4 regions of the Pseudomonas sp. CF161 genome follow, and region 2 is predicted to be linked to each of the others. Evidence: riboswitches for the same ligand, from Rfam matches in the RefSeq annotation. Region 2 holds a riboswitch; each other region holds the start of a gene.
What was found. Region 2 has a riboswitch for cobalamin ahead of cobW (cobalamin biosynthesis protein CobW). Riboswitches for the same ligand answer to the same signal wherever they lie in the genome.
Positions count from the first base shown of each region.

Region 1: it holds a riboswitch for cobalamin, as region 2 does, so the genes downstream of both, CF161_RS21080 (bifunctional 2-polyprenyl-6-hydroxyphenol methylase/3-demethylubiquinol 3-O-methyltransferase UbiG) here and cobW (cobalamin biosynthesis protein CobW) in region 2, are expected to answer to the same signal.
Region 3: it holds a riboswitch for cobalamin, as region 2 does, so the genes downstream of both, cobO (cob(I)yrinic acid a,c-diamide adenosyltransferase) here and cobW (cobalamin biosynthesis protein CobW) in region 2, are expected to answer to the same signal.
Region 4: it holds a riboswitch for cobalamin, as region 2 does, so the genes downstream of both, CF161_RS22385 (TonB-dependent siderophore receptor) here and cobW (cobalamin biosynthesis protein CobW) in region 2, are expected to answer to the same signal.

Region 1 covers NZ_ATLP01000094.1:3,123-6,988, reverse strand. The annotation lists gene CF161_RS21090 (ABC transporter permease) at 1-389, shown strand, start outside; gene CF161_RS21085 (ABC transporter ATP-binding protein) at 377-1,213, shown strand; partial or broken gene CF161_RS33465 (NADP-dependent oxidoreductase) at 1,331-1,503, shown strand; cobalamin riboswitch at 1,613-1,816, shown strand; gene CF161_RS21080 (bifunctional 2-polyprenyl-6-hydroxyphenol methylase/3-demethylubiquinol 3-O-methyltransferase UbiG) at 1,925-2,698, shown strand; gene CF161_RS21075 (TonB-dependent receptor) at 2,734-3,866, shown strand, end outside.
Region 2 covers NZ_ATLP01000067.1:1,711-5,576, forward strand. The annotation lists partial or broken gene cobN (cobaltochelatase subunit CobN) at 1-558, opposite strand, end outside; gene cobW (cobalamin biosynthesis protein CobW) at 562-1,635, opposite strand; cobalamin riboswitch at 1,731-1,943, opposite strand; cobalamin riboswitch at 2,074-2,301, shown strand; gene CF161_RS12265 (CbtB-domain containing protein) at 2,398-2,586, shown strand; gene CF161_RS12270 (CbtA family protein) at 2,598-3,299, shown strand; gene CF161_RS12275 (cobalamin biosynthesis protein) at 3,296-3,709, shown strand; gene cobM (precorrin-4 C(11)-methyltransferase) at 3,792-3,866, shown strand, end outside.
Region 3 covers NZ_ATLP01000038.1:76,922-80,787, reverse strand. The annotation lists gene CF161_RS05670 (sorbosone dehydrogenase family protein) at 1-980, opposite strand, end outside; gene CF161_RS05665 (hypothetical protein) at 1,054-1,635, opposite strand; cobalamin riboswitch at 1,804-2,038, shown strand; gene cobO (cob(I)yrinic acid a,c-diamide adenosyltransferase) at 2,118-2,729, shown strand; gene CF161_RS05655 (cobyrinate a,c-diamide synthase) at 2,740-3,866, shown strand, end outside.
Region 4 covers NZ_ATLP01000099.1:30,978-34,843, reverse strand. The annotation lists gene CF161_RS22385 (TonB-dependent siderophore receptor) at 1-1,745, opposite strand, end outside; cobalamin riboswitch at 1,919-2,124, opposite strand; gene CF161_RS22380 (hypothetical protein) at 2,164-3,237, opposite strand; gene CF161_RS22375 (DUF1543 domain-containing protein) at 3,506-3,866, shown strand, end outside.

The DNA.
Region 1 (3,866 bases), on a different contig from region 2:
AGCGGGTGTCGATCATTATTTTCGGCGTGTTCTTCCAGCAGCTGGTGATGATCGCCGACGTGTCCAAGGGCATTTCCAAGGACCTGATCAACGCCTCCTACACCCTGGGTTCGAGCCGCGTCGACGCGGTGCTGCACGTGATCGCCCCGGCATCGCTGCCGGGGGTACTCGACACCTTGCGCGTGACCATGGGCTGGGCCTGGACCTACCTGGTGGTGGCCGAACTGGTGGCCGCCTCCAGCGGCCTGGGCTACCTCAGCCTCAAGGCCATGCGCGGGTTCCAGGTCGATGTGATTTTCCTGGCGATCGCCGTGATCGGCCTGCTGGGCCTGGTCACCGATCAACTGTTCAGATTCCTCCGTTTGAAGGTGGCCGCATGGGCTCAGTAACCGCAACCTCTCCCACCCAACTCACCCAGGCCCGCATCGCCCCGCAGCCGGCGCCGCAACTGCGGGTGGACCAGGTCACCCTGCAATACAAGACCCCGTCGGGCAGCACCTTCACCGCCCTGGAACAGGTGTCGTTCGAGGTGCCCGACCAGCAATTTGCGGTACTGGTCGGCCCCTCGGGCTGCGGCAAGTCGAGCCTGCTATACCTGACGGCAGGCCTGGCCGAGCCGACTTCGGGCGAAATCTACGTCGGTGGCCAGCAGGTGGATGGGCCCGGTGCCGATCGCGGCATGGTGTTCCAGGGCTACACCCTGTTTCCATGGCTGACGGTGCGCAAGAACATCGAGTTCGGCCTCAAGCGCCGTGGCGTGCCGGCGGCGGAGCGCAAGGAGATCGTCGAGCACTACCTGAATGAAGTCGGCCTGCTGCGCTTTGCCGATAACTATTCCAAGCAACTCTCGGGGGGGATGATGCAACGCGTGGCCATCGCCCGGGCCCTGGCCAACGACCCGCAGATCCTGCTGATGGACGAACCCTTCGGCGCCCTCGACAGCCAGACCCGGTTGCAGATGCAGCAACTGCTGCTCAAGGTCTGGGAGCACAGCAAGAAAACCGTGCTGTTCGTGACCCACGATATCGACGAGGCGATCCTGCTCGGCGACCGGATCTTCGTCATGGGCGCCCGCCCCGGGCGGATCAAGGAAGTGCTCGACGTGCCCATCGGCCGCCCGCGCAACCTGGACATGGTCATGGACCCGGACTTTATCCGCATGAAGCGCAACATCTTCCACCTGCTGCACGACGGGCCCGAGGACGATCACTAACGGCGCGGCACCCGCCGCCTAGTCAGCCGATGCAGGCGGCAGCTATTCAAGGATATGGGTCCGGCACACTGCCAGGATTTCATCGGCCAGCGGCAAATCATCCGGACACGCTCGGGATTGATCCAGCCGTACCGCCTGCCCCTGATTTTGGGCAACGACCTGGCCGGCGTGGTGCTGCGGCTGGGCGCCGAGGTCGACGCTTCAAGTCGAAGGACGAGGTCTACGGGCGCCCTCCCCAGGCCCCTATCGGCACCGTCGCCGTGCGGATTGCCATGCCCGAGAAAGCCCTGAAGTCTGTCGCACAGGGATGCGCCAACGACAAGGAGGTCATCAAGCACCTAAGCCGCAAGCTTCAAGCTTGCGGCTTAGGTTGCTTGACGCTGCCGCCCGCCAATGGTCAGATGCGCGCCAGTTTCAGGTGTCCGCAGCCGTCGTGCTGCGGGTGAAACGGGAAGCCGGTAGGCCCTTTGGGGCGAGTCCGGCGCTGCCCCCGCAACGGTATGCGAGCGAAACATTCACACAGCCACTGTGCCTCGGCATGGGAAGGCGAATGTTTCATGCCCCTCGCGAGCCCGGAGACCGGCCTGATCCCTACATGGCAATCCGCGGTGGGCGGGTGCAGGCCTTGGCGTGCGTAGGCTGTTCCCTGCCCGTCACTTTCTGCTTCAGCTCCCGCGGGTGGCCCGACCAGGCTCAACCCGGCGCTTCCCGATGACGCTTTGCACCCCGCCCCGCCCTGCTCCCTTTGTCTGGCCCGACCACGAAGCGGCGTTTTATGCCGAGCATCTGGCCGCCTCCAACTATGTCGAACGTGTCGGCGGCTGCCTGCTGCAACTGCTCGGCCCGCAGCGGCAACTGCTGGATATCGGTGCCGGTTCGGGGATTCTCGGGCGGCATCTGCTGGCCCCCGGTGGCCAGTGGACCGTGGTCGAACCCAACGCCTACATGGGCCACTGCATCGAGCGCCTCGCGGCCCGTGCACCGGCCGTGACCCTGAGCCTGCACCCGGGTCTCTGGCAAGACATCGCTGACCTGGGCCTGGCGCCGGCACAGACCGTGCTCTGCGCCAACCTCCCGGTCAGCGACGGCCAGGCCCAGGCCTTTCTCGAGCGGGTGCGGCCCCTGGCCCGCGGCACCCTGGTGTGGAACCTGCCGGCCCAGGAAGGCCCGCGCACCTATTGCCTGTCGGGGTTCCTGCCGCCGCAATTGCACCGCAGCGACATGACCCCGGGTTATCAGCTGACCCTGGCCGAGCTGCCGGCCAGCGCCCAGCCCGACGAGATTCACTTCACCGACTGGGCGTTCAGCACGCTGTTCGCCACCCCCGAAGCAGCCCTGATGCATTTCAGGGAGAAGCTCGGCGCCCTCGATGGCGCGGCGCTGGGGCTGCTTGAACGGCATTTGCAGGATCACCTGCAACCGGCCCCGGGGGGCTGGCTGGCCAGCGCCCCGAAACGCGCCGCCAGCTTGCTCTGGCACGCGTGAACTCTCCCATAAGAACCTGCCTGCGGACCTGCCCCATGCCAAGCCTGCGCCACACCTTCGCCCTGCCCCTGTTGCTGGGCACCAGCCTCGCCACCCAGGCCGCCGACAACCCGTCGGTGCTGCAGATGGACACGACCCTGGTCAGCGCCCCCCGGGCCGGCGAGTCGCTCAAGGACGTCACCAGCACCGTGCAGGTGATCGACAGCGAACAGATCGAACGCTCCTCGGCGCGCAACCTGACCGACCTGCTGGCGGAAAACGCGGTGGGCTTTTTCAGCGAATGGACCCCGGGCCAGACCTCGATCAACATCCGCGGCGGCAATACCGATGGCCAGGGCCGGGACTTTCGCAGCCAGGTGACGGTGCTGGTCAACGGGCGCCGGGCCGGCACGGCGAATATTTCCAAGCTGTCGCCGGCCCAGGTCGCGCGCATTGAAGTGATCCGTGGCCCGGCCTCGGTGATCTATGGCAGCCAGGCCATCGGGGGCGTGATCAACATCATCACCCGCAATGGCCGCAACACCGAAGGCGGCGGCGCGACCCTGCAGGGCGGCTCCTGGGGCCTGGCCCAGGGCAGCCTGTTCCAGAGCGGCGCGTCCGGGCCGCTGGATTACTACCTGGGCCTGGACAGCGGTCGGCGCGGTGACTATCAGAGCCGCGACGGCACCCAGGAAAACACCGCGTGGAAACGCCGGGGCGGGTTATTGGCCCTGGGCTATGACCTGTCCGATGACCAGCGCCTGGACCTGACCCTGCGCTCGGACGGCATCTACGACGCGGGCTTTCGCGGTTCGCAATGGGACTACAACAACTACGACAACCGCTATAACCAGTCCCTGGAAGCCAACTGGACCGCCAAGCCGAGCGACTGGCTGAACTGGGCGGCCCAGGTCTACGCCCTGCGCGATGTCGACGACCTGCACTGGGGTTCCGAGCGCCAGGGCAACGGCAGCCCCGGGTTCAGCAAGGACCATATCGAGCGCCGCCTGGACGCCTATGGCCTGAAGCTGACGCCGCAGTTGCTGCTGGGCCCCGGCACCGACCTGCTGCTGGGCCTGGACCTGGAAAAAAGCACACTGCGCAATGATCGTTTCCGCGTGGCCATGAACGGCTCCACCAGCAGCCAGGTGGCGCCCTACGACATCAACTCCGATGACCTCAGCGCCGC
Region 2 (3,866 bases):
CGCGGCGCTTTTATGGGGGTGGTAGATGGCCGTGCGCGGCAGGGTCTGCGGCTCGGTCCAGGCATAGTCGCGGCCCAGCAGGCTGGCGGCCAGGCAGCGGTACAGATTCAGGGCGTTGTCGCGCCCGCCCTGGCGCAAGAAGTGCCACAGGCGATCGCGCGCGGCGGCCGGCACCGTGCTCAGATCGCTGAGCTCCGGGTCCGGGCGGTCATCCCCCGGCACCAGAATCAGCTGCACCCCGCGCTCGGCCAGTTGCACCAGGCGTTCGACGCCATAGCGCCAGTAGCCGATGCCGCCGTGCAGGGAAATCAGGATCACCTTGGCGTGACGCAGCACCTGGTCGACATACAGGTCGACCGAAGCGTGGTTCTGCACCTGCATCGGGTTGGCCAGGCGCAAGCTCGGGAAATCGTCCGGCAACTGCTGGGCCGCTTCCGCCAGCAGCGCCAGGCTGGAGTCGCCGCTGCACAGGATCACCAGCTCGGCGGGGGTTTGTCCAAGGTCGGCAATGTTGTCATCCGACACGAAACCGCCGGGCTGGGTCCTGAGCAGGTGCATGGGTTAAACGCTGAGGGCGGCGCGCAGTTGCGCTTCGAGTTGCTCGGCGTCCAGCTCCTGGCCGATCAGCACCAGGCGCGTGGTGCGGGCCTCGTCGGCGCCCCACTGGCGGTCGAAGTGCTTGTCGAAACGAGTGCCCACGCCCTGGATCAGCAAGCGCATCGGCTTGTTGGGGATGGCGGCAAAACCCTTGACCCGCAGGATCCCGTGCTTGACCACCAGTTGGGTCAGGGCATCGAGCAGCAGGCTTTCCTCGGCTTGCGGCAGTTCGATGGAGATCGAATCGAAGGCGTCGTGATCGTGGTCGTCATGATCGGCATCGTCGCCGTCATGGTGATGGTCGTGGTGGCTGTGACGGCTGTCGATGTGTTCTTCGGAGCCGGCACCCAGGCCCAGCAACACGTCCAGCGGCAGGCGACCGCTGCTGGCTTCGATGACCTTGACCGCTGGCGGCAGCTCTTCGGCCACTTCCAGGCGCACTTTTGCCAGGTCTTCGGCGCTGATCAGGTCGGCCTTGTTGAGAATCACCAGGTCGGCGCTGGCCAGTTGGTCGGCGAACAGCTCGTGCAGCGGCGATTCGTGGTCCAGGTTGGGGTCGAGCTTGCGCTGGGCATCGACCTGGTCCGGGAAGGCGGCGAAGGTGCCGGCGGCCACGGCCGGGCTGTCGACCACGGTGATCACCGCGTCGACGGTGCAGGCGCTGCGGATTTCCGGCCACTGGAAGGCCTGGACCAGGGGTTTTGGCAGGGCCAGGCCCGAGGTTTCGATCAGGATGTGGTCAAGGTCGCCGCGCCGGGCTACCAGTTCGCGCATCACCGGGAAGAATTCTTCCTGCACGGTGCAGCACAGGCAGCCGTTGGCCAGCTCGTAGACCCGGCCGCTGGCTTCTTCTTCAGTACAGCCGATGGAGCATTGCTTGAGGATTTCACCGTCGATGCCCAGCTCGCCAAATTCGTTGACGATCACCGCGATCCGGCGCCCCTGGGCGTTGTCGAGCATGTGCCGCAGCAAGGTGGTTTTGCCCGAGCCAAGGAAGCCGGTGACGATGGTGACGGGAAGTTTGGCCAGTGTTTTCATCGGATGCCCTTTGGCAAGGTGGCGGGCATACGGGACGAAAACCGCGGCAATGGCTGCGCGGAAGAGTTCGCCACCGGATCACCCCGCCCGGTTGTAGTGAGAATTCGTCACGAGGCAGGTCTCCTGGCTGAGGGTGTGCCGGTGGTAACCGACGATTGACGCGCCTTCCCGCCAACGCCTTGAGACGCGTGCAGTGGCTGTGCATCAACCATGACCCTTTACAGTTGCGGGGGCAGCCGCGGCTTGGACCGCGTTCCCTTCTTAGCTTCGGCCGACTGCGCCGAAGAACCTCGAGTGCGCAAGGCTACGCAGAGCGCGGGGGCCGGTCAATGCGCATTGTCGGCAAGCTCCGGCCGCCGGCGTGGGGAGAAACCAGCATCCGGTCCCGGCGCCATTGCGAAAGAGTGGCAATTGACGGCCCTCCCCCGCCCATGCTCTCCTACACACCTTGTTACGGGTGCCCTTCACAGGGTGAAACGGGAAACCGGTGCGTCACGTGCCTTACTCAAGGCCTTGACCAGTCCGGTGCTGCCCCCGCAACGGTAAGCGAGCGAAGAATCAGATCCACTGCGCCGGGCATCCGGCATGGGAAGGCGATTCTTGCAGGCCAGGCGCAAGCCCCGCCCCTCGCGAGCCCGGAGACCGGCCCGCAATAGACACATAACAAACCCGCGGTGGGCGGGCGCTGTTAATTCCCTGTGCGCCCGGCGCGCGGGGTTTTGCTGCGTTCGATCCACCCGCTGATAACCAGAGGGATGCGCCATGTCGATCATCAGCAGCACCAGTCAATCCGCCAGCAGCACCTCCACCCTGAGCCAACGCCTGGTCGCCGCCATCGGTGCCTCGATCCTCGGCGCGTGCCTGGTGTATTTCGCCGGGTTCTCCCATATCGAAGCGGTGCACAACGCCGCCCACGATACCCGTCACAGCTCCGCCTTCCCGTGCCATTGAGAGCTGCTGACATGATCAAGCGTATTGCGCAAACCGCAGGTTTTACCGGGCTGCTGGCCGCCCTGTTGCTGACCCTGCTGCAAAGCTTCTGGGTCGCCCCGCTGATTCTGCAGGCCGAAACCTACGAAAAGGCCCCGGCCACTGAAGTCCATGAACACGCCGAAGGCGCCATGGCCGGCCACACCCACGATGCCGAAGCCTGGGAGCCGGAAGATGGCTGGCAGCGCGTGCTGTCGACCACTGGCGGCAATCTGGTGGTGGCCGTCGGCTTCGCCCTGATGCTCGCCGGCCTGTACACCCTGCGCGCGCCGAATCGCACCTCCCAGGGGCTGCTGTGGGGGCTGGCCGGTTACGCCACCTTCTGCCTGGCGCCGACCCTGGGCCTGCCGCCCGAGCTGCCGGGCACCGCTGCCGCGGACCTGGCGCAACGGCAGATCTGGTGGGTCGGCACCGCGGCCTCGACCGCCGTCGGCATCGCGCTGATCGTGTTTGCCCAGCACTGGCTGCTGAAAGTGCTCGGTGTCGCCATCATTGCCGTGCCGCACATCATTGGCGCACCACAGCCGGAAGTGCACTCGATGCTGGCTCCGGAGGCTCTGGAAGCACAGTTCAAAATCGCCTCGCAACTGACCAATGCGGTGTTCTGGCTGGCCCTGGGCCTGATCAGCGCCTGGTTGTTCCGGCGTAAAAGCGCGGGTCACTACGCGGCATGAGTGAAGGGCACGCAGCGCCGGCCCTGGTGGTCGGCCTGGGTTGCCAGCGCGGCTGCCCGGTGGACACGCTGCGCGCCTTGCTCGACCAGGTCCTGGAAACCCATGGCTTCGGGCTGGATCAGGTCCGGGGCCTGGCCAGTATCGACCTGAAACGCGAAGAGCCCGGCCTGCTGCAACTGGCCGAGCAGTTGGCCCTGCCCCTGACCTGCTTCAGCAGCTCGCAGCTCACGCCCTACGCGCTGCAACTGAGCCACCGCTCGGAAATCGCCTACGAACGCACCGGCTGCTATGGCGTGGCCGAAAGCGCTGCCCTGGCCCTGGCCGAACGCCTGGCGCAGAGCCCGGCGAAACTGCTGATCCGCCGCCAAAAGTACGCCCAGGCGACCCTGGCCATGGCCTGCTGCGGCTAAAATCCCGATAATCCCCCGCGTTGATCATGAGCAATCTTCATCTGCAGGCTTGCCTTGACCCCTTTTTTCACAGGAAACAGCCATGACCGTCTTTTTTATCGGCGCCGGCCCCGGCGACCCGGAGCTGATCACCGTCAAGGGCCAGCGGCTGATCCAT
Region 3 (3,866 bases), on a different contig from region 2:
TTGGCCACCAGGTCGAGATTCTGTGGCGAGACCCGCACATCCACGTGCTGCCCGTAGTAGCTGAATGGCCAGCCATAGAAGGCGCCGTCCTTGACCGAAGTAATGTAGTCCGGCACCAGGTCGCTGCCGATTTCATCGCGCTCGTTGACCGCGGTCCAGAGTTGCCCGCTGTGGGGCTCCCAGGCCAGGCCGTTGGGGTTGCGCAGGCCCGAGGCGAAGATCCGATGATTGCCCGTGGCGCGATCCACTTCCCAGATCGCTGCCCGTCCCTGCTCCTGGTCCAGGCCGTTTTCACCGACGTTGCTGTTGGAGCCGACCGTAACGTAAAGCTTGCTGCCGTCCTTGCTGGCAATCACGTTCTTGGTCCAGTGGTGGTTGAGGGGGCCGCCCGGCAGGTCGACGACTTTGGTCGGCGGTGCGCTGATGGAGGTTTCACCGTCTTTATAGGGGAAGCGCAGCAACTGATCGGTATCGGCCACGTACAGGTCGTTGCCGACCAGGGCCATGCCGAACGGTGAGTTCAGGTTCTCGAGGAATACGGTGCGGGTTTCCGCCACTCCGTCGTGGTCCTGGTCGCGCAGCAAGGTGATGCGGTTGGCGCTCGGCACGCCGGCGCCGGCCCGACCCATGACCTTCTCCATGACCCAGCCACGGATGCCTTTGCTGTCATCGGGCTTGGGCGGGGCGTTGGTCTCGGCCACCAGCACGTCGCCATTGGGCAGCACATAGAGCCAGCGTGGGTGATCGAGTTTTTCGGCGAATGCCGCGACCCGGGTGCCTGGCGCGGCGATGGGCGTGGCGCCCTCGGGCCAGCCGATGGCTGGCGCGATATTCACCGTGGGGATCAGGGTTTTATTCGGCTCCGGCAATTGCGGTGACGGGCCGGTGCCGTCCGACACTTGCAGGGTGGAGGTTTCGCCGCAGCCGGCAAGGCCCGCGGCGACGGCGATCAGAAGAGCGATTTGGGGCTTGATGAGCATGCCGATGTCCCTATGAATGCACTGGAGTCGTTGTATTCATAGAGGAGCATAGCCAGTCGATGGTTCAACCTGATCAGCGGGCCTCTTTGAACAGCACGGCGACCCCGGGGTGGTAGTTGCCGCTGTCGTTGTGCAGCTTGCGGTAGGCGTAGGGGAAGTACCAGGCAACGGCGCAGGTGTGTTCCTTTTGCAGGTCGTCGAGCATGTCCTGGAGTTCTTCCGGTGTGGCGCTGTGCTGGGCCTTGAGTGGGGCGATAAACAGGCAGCCCAGCCGCAGCTCATTGGGGTAGGCGATGGTTCTGGCATCACTGCTGACATCCAGCAGGGCCTGGGTCAGTTGCAGGTTGTTGACCCGTGGCCAGCGCTGGCTGACCTTGAGGAAAGCGCGTTCCTCGCGGGTGGCCAGGTACAGGTCGGCGCGGCCATTGCGATTGCCTTCTTCGAGCTGCTTTTTGCTCGGGCTGTGCTGCAAGGTGACCATTTCTGCCATCCAGGCGGCGGCCGACAGCAGGCCGAGGTTGGCCTGTTCATCAAACCAGTACGGGCATTCGTTGTCGCCGCGCACCTCGTTGTAGCGGTCAATGCAATCAAACCAGCGCTCCAGCATCGGGCGCAGAAACTCCAGTTTCGGATTGCTGATGATCATGCCTTGCATTGAACTCACCCTTGTTTTTGTCAGATAGATTTGGGTAGCCAGATTGTGGCTATTTGATATCACTGCTTGCAGTGTGGCACAAGATTGGCGTCATTTTATTGATCTGGTGCAGTGCTTCGCGCTCGCCGACGGCCGGCTTTAATTGACGCTCCACCCCCAACCCTCTAACCTTCGCGACTTGTTTCAGGTGCTCTGTGGCCATGGGTCGACAGGGTGAAACAGGGAAGCCGGTGAGTGCGTGTTCCGAACAGGAACGGGCGACGATTCCGGCGCTGCCCCCGCAACGGTAAGTGAGTCAAGACCGCGCTTGGTGCCACTGTGTCGAACTGACATGGGAAGGCGCGCGGTTCGGCATTAGTGCTGCTCACAAGCCCGGAGACCGGCCTGATCCATCCAACGGCATCACGGTGGGCGATGCCAGGCTTGCGCCTTCTATTTCTATTCCTGCCCCCCGTTATCCAGCCCCAACGGAGAGCTGCCCCATGACCCAATCCCCCGATCGTGACGAGCGCCATCTGGCGCGCATGTTGCGCAAAAAAGCCGTGATCGATGAACGCATCGCCAACTCGCCGAACGAGTGCGGGCTGCTGCTGGTGCTGACCGGCAATGGCAAAGGCAAGAGCAGCTCGGCCTTTGGCATGCTCGCCCGCTCCATGGGCCACGGCATGCAATGCGGCGTGGTGCAATTCATCAAGGGCCGCAACAGCACCGGGGAAGAGTTGTTTTTCCGGCGCTTCCCGGAACAGGTGCGTTTTCATGTGATGGGCGAGGGCTTCACCTGGGAGACCCAGGACCGCCAGCGCGATATCGCCGCTGCCGAGGCTGCCTGGGAAGTGTCCCGTCAGTTACTGCGCGACCCGGCCATCGGCCTGGTGGTGCTCGATGAGCTGAACATCGCCCTCAAGCACGGTTACCTCGACCTGGACCAGGTGCTCAGCGACCTGCAGGCCCGTCCACCGATGCAGCACGTGGTGGTCACCGGTCGCGGCGCCAAGCCGGAAATGATCGAACTGGCGGACACCGTCACCGAAATGGGCGTGGTCAAACATGCGTTCCAGGCCGGGATCAAGGCGCAGAAAGGGGTGGAACTGTGAGTGCCCGAGCATGAGTGATGCTCGTCATTGCCCGGCGGTATTGATCGCCGCCCCGGCGTCCGGCCAGGGCAAAACCACCGTGACCGCCGCCCTGGCGCGCCTGCACCGCAACCAGGGGCGCAAGGTCCGGGTGTTCAAGTGCGGCCCGGACTTTCTCGACCCGATGATCCTCGAGCGTGCCAGCGGCGCGCCGGTGTACCAACTGGATATGTGGATGGTCGGCGAGCAAGAGAGCCGTCGCCTGTTGTGGGAGGCCGCCGCCGAGGCGGACCTGATTCTGATCGAAGGGGTCATGGGCCTGTTCGACGGCACGCCGTCCAGCGCCGACCTGGCGCGGCATTTTGGCGTGCCGGTGCTGGCGGTGATCGACGGCACGGCCATGGCCCAGACCTTCGGCGCCCTGGCTCTGGGGCTGGCGCGCTACCAGCCGGACTTGCCATTCGCCGGCGTGCTGGCCAATCGGGTCGGCACCCTGCGCCATGCCCAGTTGCTCGAAGGCAGCCTGACCGAAGGCTTGCGCTGGTATGGCGCTTTGTCCCGGGAGACCGGTATCGAACTGCCGAGTCGTCACCTGGGGCTGGTGCAGGCCCGAGAACTCAACGACCTCGACCTGCGCCTGGACGCGGCGGCGCAGGCCCTGGCCGGCAGCTGCGAAGTGGCGCTGCCGCCAGCGGTCACCTTCGCCGCCCCCGAGCGAGTGAACGCCGAGCCGTTGCTGGCTGGAGTGCGCATCGCCGTGGCCCGGGACGAGGCCTTTGCCTTCACCTATGGCGCGAGCCTGGACCTGCTGCGGGCGATGGGCGCCGAGTTGTCATTCTTTTCGCCGATCCACGACCGCGAGCTGCCGCCTGCCGACAGCCTGTACCTGCCCGGTGGCTACCCGGAACTGCATCACCAGGCCCTGGCCGAAAACAGCGCGATGCTCGCGGCGATCCGCGCCCACCACGGCGCCGGCAAACCCTTGCTCGCCGAATGTGGCGGCATGCTCTACCTGCTCGATTCCCTGACTGATGTCGAGGGCCACAGTGCCCGTCTGCTGGGGCTGCTGCCCGGTGACGCGGTGATGCAAAAGCGCCTGGCGGCCCTGGCCCTGCAGGACGTGCAGTTGCCGGAAGGCACCTTGCGCGGCCACACCTA
Region 4 (3,866 bases), on a different contig from region 2:
ACCACTTCATCGAAGTCGTCGTATTCGGCCCGCACCAGCGCGGCATTGGCCGAGACCTGCCAGTCGTGGGCCAGGGCCAGCTCCAGGGACGCCTCCAGGCCGTCGGCGGACTGCTGGCCGACCTGTTGCGCCTGGCGCGTGACCGGGTCGCTGCTGAGCAGTTTTTTCTTGACGATATGGTAGGCCGCCAGGGTCCATTCACCGCGCCCGTCCCAGAACTGTTGCTTGAGGCCGAACTCGGTCTGCCGGGCCTCGGTCAGGTCCATCTGCTGATCGTCGGCATTGAGGCTGATCAGATCGTCGACCCCGTCTTCGCTGGTCGAATACTGGCCGTACAGCGACAGTTGGTCGGTGACCGCGAACACCAGCCCGGCGCGCCAGTTGCCACCCGTGAGGCTGCGGTCGCTGCGGCTGCCGGCACGCTGGTCGTCGCGCTCGATGTGGTTCTGGTCGCGGCGCACGCCGGTCACCAGGGACCAGCGCTCGGACAGCTGCAAGCGGTTCTCGGCAAACAGGGCAAAGGTGCGGGTGGTGCTGTCGGTTTGCGGGGAAAACCTGGATTGACTCTGGAAATACCCCGGGGTCGGCTGCCAGGGGTCGATGGTGCCGCCCGCGACGTCTTGGTAAGGCGAGTTGCTGTCGACCCCGAAACGGACTTTATTGACCTCGGTGCCGACCACCGTGCGGCTGTCCAGGCCGAACAGTGAATGGTTGAAGGTGAAGCTCTGGCGGTCGCCCATCTGCTCCTGGTCGTGCTTGATCTCCAGATAGTCCTGGCGCAGCAGTTGCCCGTTTGCGGGTTGCCAGCTGTAGGTTTCGGCGTTGCGCCAATGGCGGCGGCTCTTGATGTAATACAGCTGGTTGCTGGCGCTGACGCTGTCGCTCAGGTTCCAGTTGGTGTTGAGCCGGGTCCATTCATCGTTGTTGCGCTGCACGGCGTTGCGCAGGTTGTAGTTCTTGTCGCGCAGGCTGTCGCGGTAGTGCCCGTCGAGCAGGGGCGTGCCGAAGTAGCTGCTCGGCTCGCTGTCGCCACGCTCATGGGCGAAGGTGAAGCTCAGGTCATCGCTGGCCTGCCAGCGCAGGGCTGCGCTGAGGGCCAGGCTGCGCGAGTCGCCGTGGTCGACCCAACCGTTGCTTTGCTGCTGGTTCAGGGTCAGGCGATAGCTCAGGGTGTCGCTGAGGGAACCGCCGCTGTCCAGGCCCAGTTGCTGGCGATCGTTGGAGCCATAACCCAAGCGCAGGCGGTTGCGCACTTCACCTTCGAAGGGCTGCTTCGAGATCACATTGACCACCGCTCCGGTGGCGCCTTCGCCATAGAGCACCGAGGCCGGGCCACGGATCACGTCGATGCGTTCAACCATCCACGGGTCGACCGGAAACGTCAGGCTGCCGGCACCGGTGTACAGGCGCGCGCCGTCGAACAGGGTCATGACCGAGCTGTGCCCGGTAAAGCCCCGCGCCGCCAGCGCAGTGTTGCCGTTGCCCGGGGCGGCGATGCTGGTGATGCCCGGGGAGCGGGTCACGGCGTCCTGCACCGTGAGGTTGTTGCGGTTATCGATGGCGTCCTGGCCGAGGCTGCTGGTGCTGGCGGGGTTTTCCAGGGCGCTCAGGTTCAGCCGTGAACCGGCGGGCAGCGGTGTGCTGAGGGAGGTGTCATCGCCCTTGGCGACTTCGCTGACCAGGGTCGCCGGCAAGGCCAGCGCACGCGGGTCGGTTTCGGCAAAGGTCAGGGATGAAAAGGCCATGCAGGGTAGAAAAGTGATCGGCAGGGATCGGCTTGCGAGGCTTTGGAGCAGGGGATTGCGGGACATGCTATTCCAACTGAGTCAGGAAAGAATGAAACCCGGAGGGAACAACGCATAGGGAATCGCAGGCGCACGCGCCCACGCAAACCGGACTGCGCCCGCCCACCGCGGGGTTGCCAAACGAAGTTGCAGGCCGGTCTCCGGGCTCGCGAGGGTCATGAAGCATTCACCTTCCCATGCCGGAGCACAGTGGTCTGTCGAATGCTTCGCTCGCTTACCGTTGCGGGGGCAGCGCCGGACTGATCACCGAAGTGACGCACCGGCTTCCCGTTTAATCCCATGCACGGCGGCATGGGACACCTGTAACTGGCGCGCATATGACCATTGATGAATTTCTTCGTCAATGCGCAAAGCCGCTTCAGGGGGTGGCCAGGGTCTGCGGCGGCTCGTATTCGGTTTCGGCGAAGTTGAAGTAGGTAGTGCCAGCATGCTGGGTGATCTGCGGTTCGCAGCGGCCAAAGGGTTCAGACAGATGCCCCTTGCCGTTGACCACCTTGAGCAGCATTTGCTCCTGGGCACTGCAGCCATTGCCGGACCACGCGGCACTCACCAGAAACAGCCCATCGCCCAGGTGCTGTACGGCTTCGAACGACATGCCGTCGCTGAGCAGGGCCGACTTCCGGATCAGGGCACCGTTGACCAGCAATTGGCTGGGCGGGTTTTTATTGCCGTCATGCTGCTCGGCAATCACCTGCACCTTGTCGTTGCCGTTGACGGCCTGGGTCTGGGTGCTGATCTCCAGTGCCGGGTAGCGACGGGCCTTGGCTGCTTCCACGGCGTTGGTTTCGCGGGGCACCAGGCCCATGCCGGCGGGGCCGCGCACAGTCACGAAATCGGCAGGTTTGGCCGCTTCCAGGGCGCGCACGGCGTCGAAGTCCCAGTAATTGACCCGGGTCACCGCCATGCGCGAAGGCGCAGGCTCGATCACGCTCAGCTCGAACTGCTTGCCGGTCATGTTCGGCGCATACAGGTAGGACAGGTGGTCCAGCGATGCCTGGGCATGTACCGCGACCTGGGTGGTCTGGGTGAACGCCTGCAGCGGGCCTGAGTAACGGGCCAGGGCCTGGTCGGCGAGCTTCTTGCCGGCGGTGAGCGAACCTTTTACCTCGGCTTCCAGGGCGATGACCTTGTGATCGGGGCCGAAGGTGTAGGTCGCCGATTCATAGGGCTTGTCGCGGTTGACCTCGGTGCGCCGGGTGTTGCTGAAGTAGATCGTCTGGTAGCGCAGGAACACCGTCAGCGAATGGATGCCCGCCGGGCCGGAGCCGGTGTAGGTCATGCAGCCCCGGGGGCAGGTTTCCTGAAGCAGCAGATTGACTTCGTCATAGGGCATGCCGAGTGCAACGTCATGCACGGTAAAGTCCGGGGCCGCCAGCAGCGTCGGCGAGACCAGTGCCGCCGCCAGCGCGAGCGCGTTGAATGTGTGCTTCAAGACCATCTCCTGGTTGTCCAATGGCGGGGCCGTTGGGCCCCACGCCGCAATCCTTGCCAGCAAATGGCATGGCCTGTGTGGCTATCGGCTGCTGGCGATTGGCCTTGAGCGGCAATGCGCTGCACCCCGCGCGGGGCTGGCCCGGGCGCGGTAAAACCTGAGCAATCAGACGCAACATGGTGAAGAATATAGCGCTTGCCTGATGAGCCCCGACCGGGGCCGTCGCCCCGAAATCGCTGCCGCCGGCGGCAGGTAACCAAGGAACAGAATGCTTTTTGTAGTGATGCTGGGGGGCAAACACCCCAGGGCCAAGATTGAGGTCCACGACGTGGTGTTCGCCATCGCCGACAGCCTGGAAGCGGCCTACCCGCAACTGCGCGAAGGCTGGTTTGGCAGCCCGGCGGGGCTGCATATCGATTCGTGGATGCAGGTCGATGGCGTGGAAGGGTGGAAGGTGCAGTTGAGCCCGCTGGCGCCTCTGCCCGGGGCCCCGCGCCTGTATTTCATCAACCTCGGCGGTTATGAGGCCCAGGCCTTCGGCGAGGCCCACCACTACCTGCTGGTGGTGGCCCACGACAAGGCTGAAGCCAAGGCCAAGGGCAAGCGGCAGATGCTCAGCCACTGGAGCA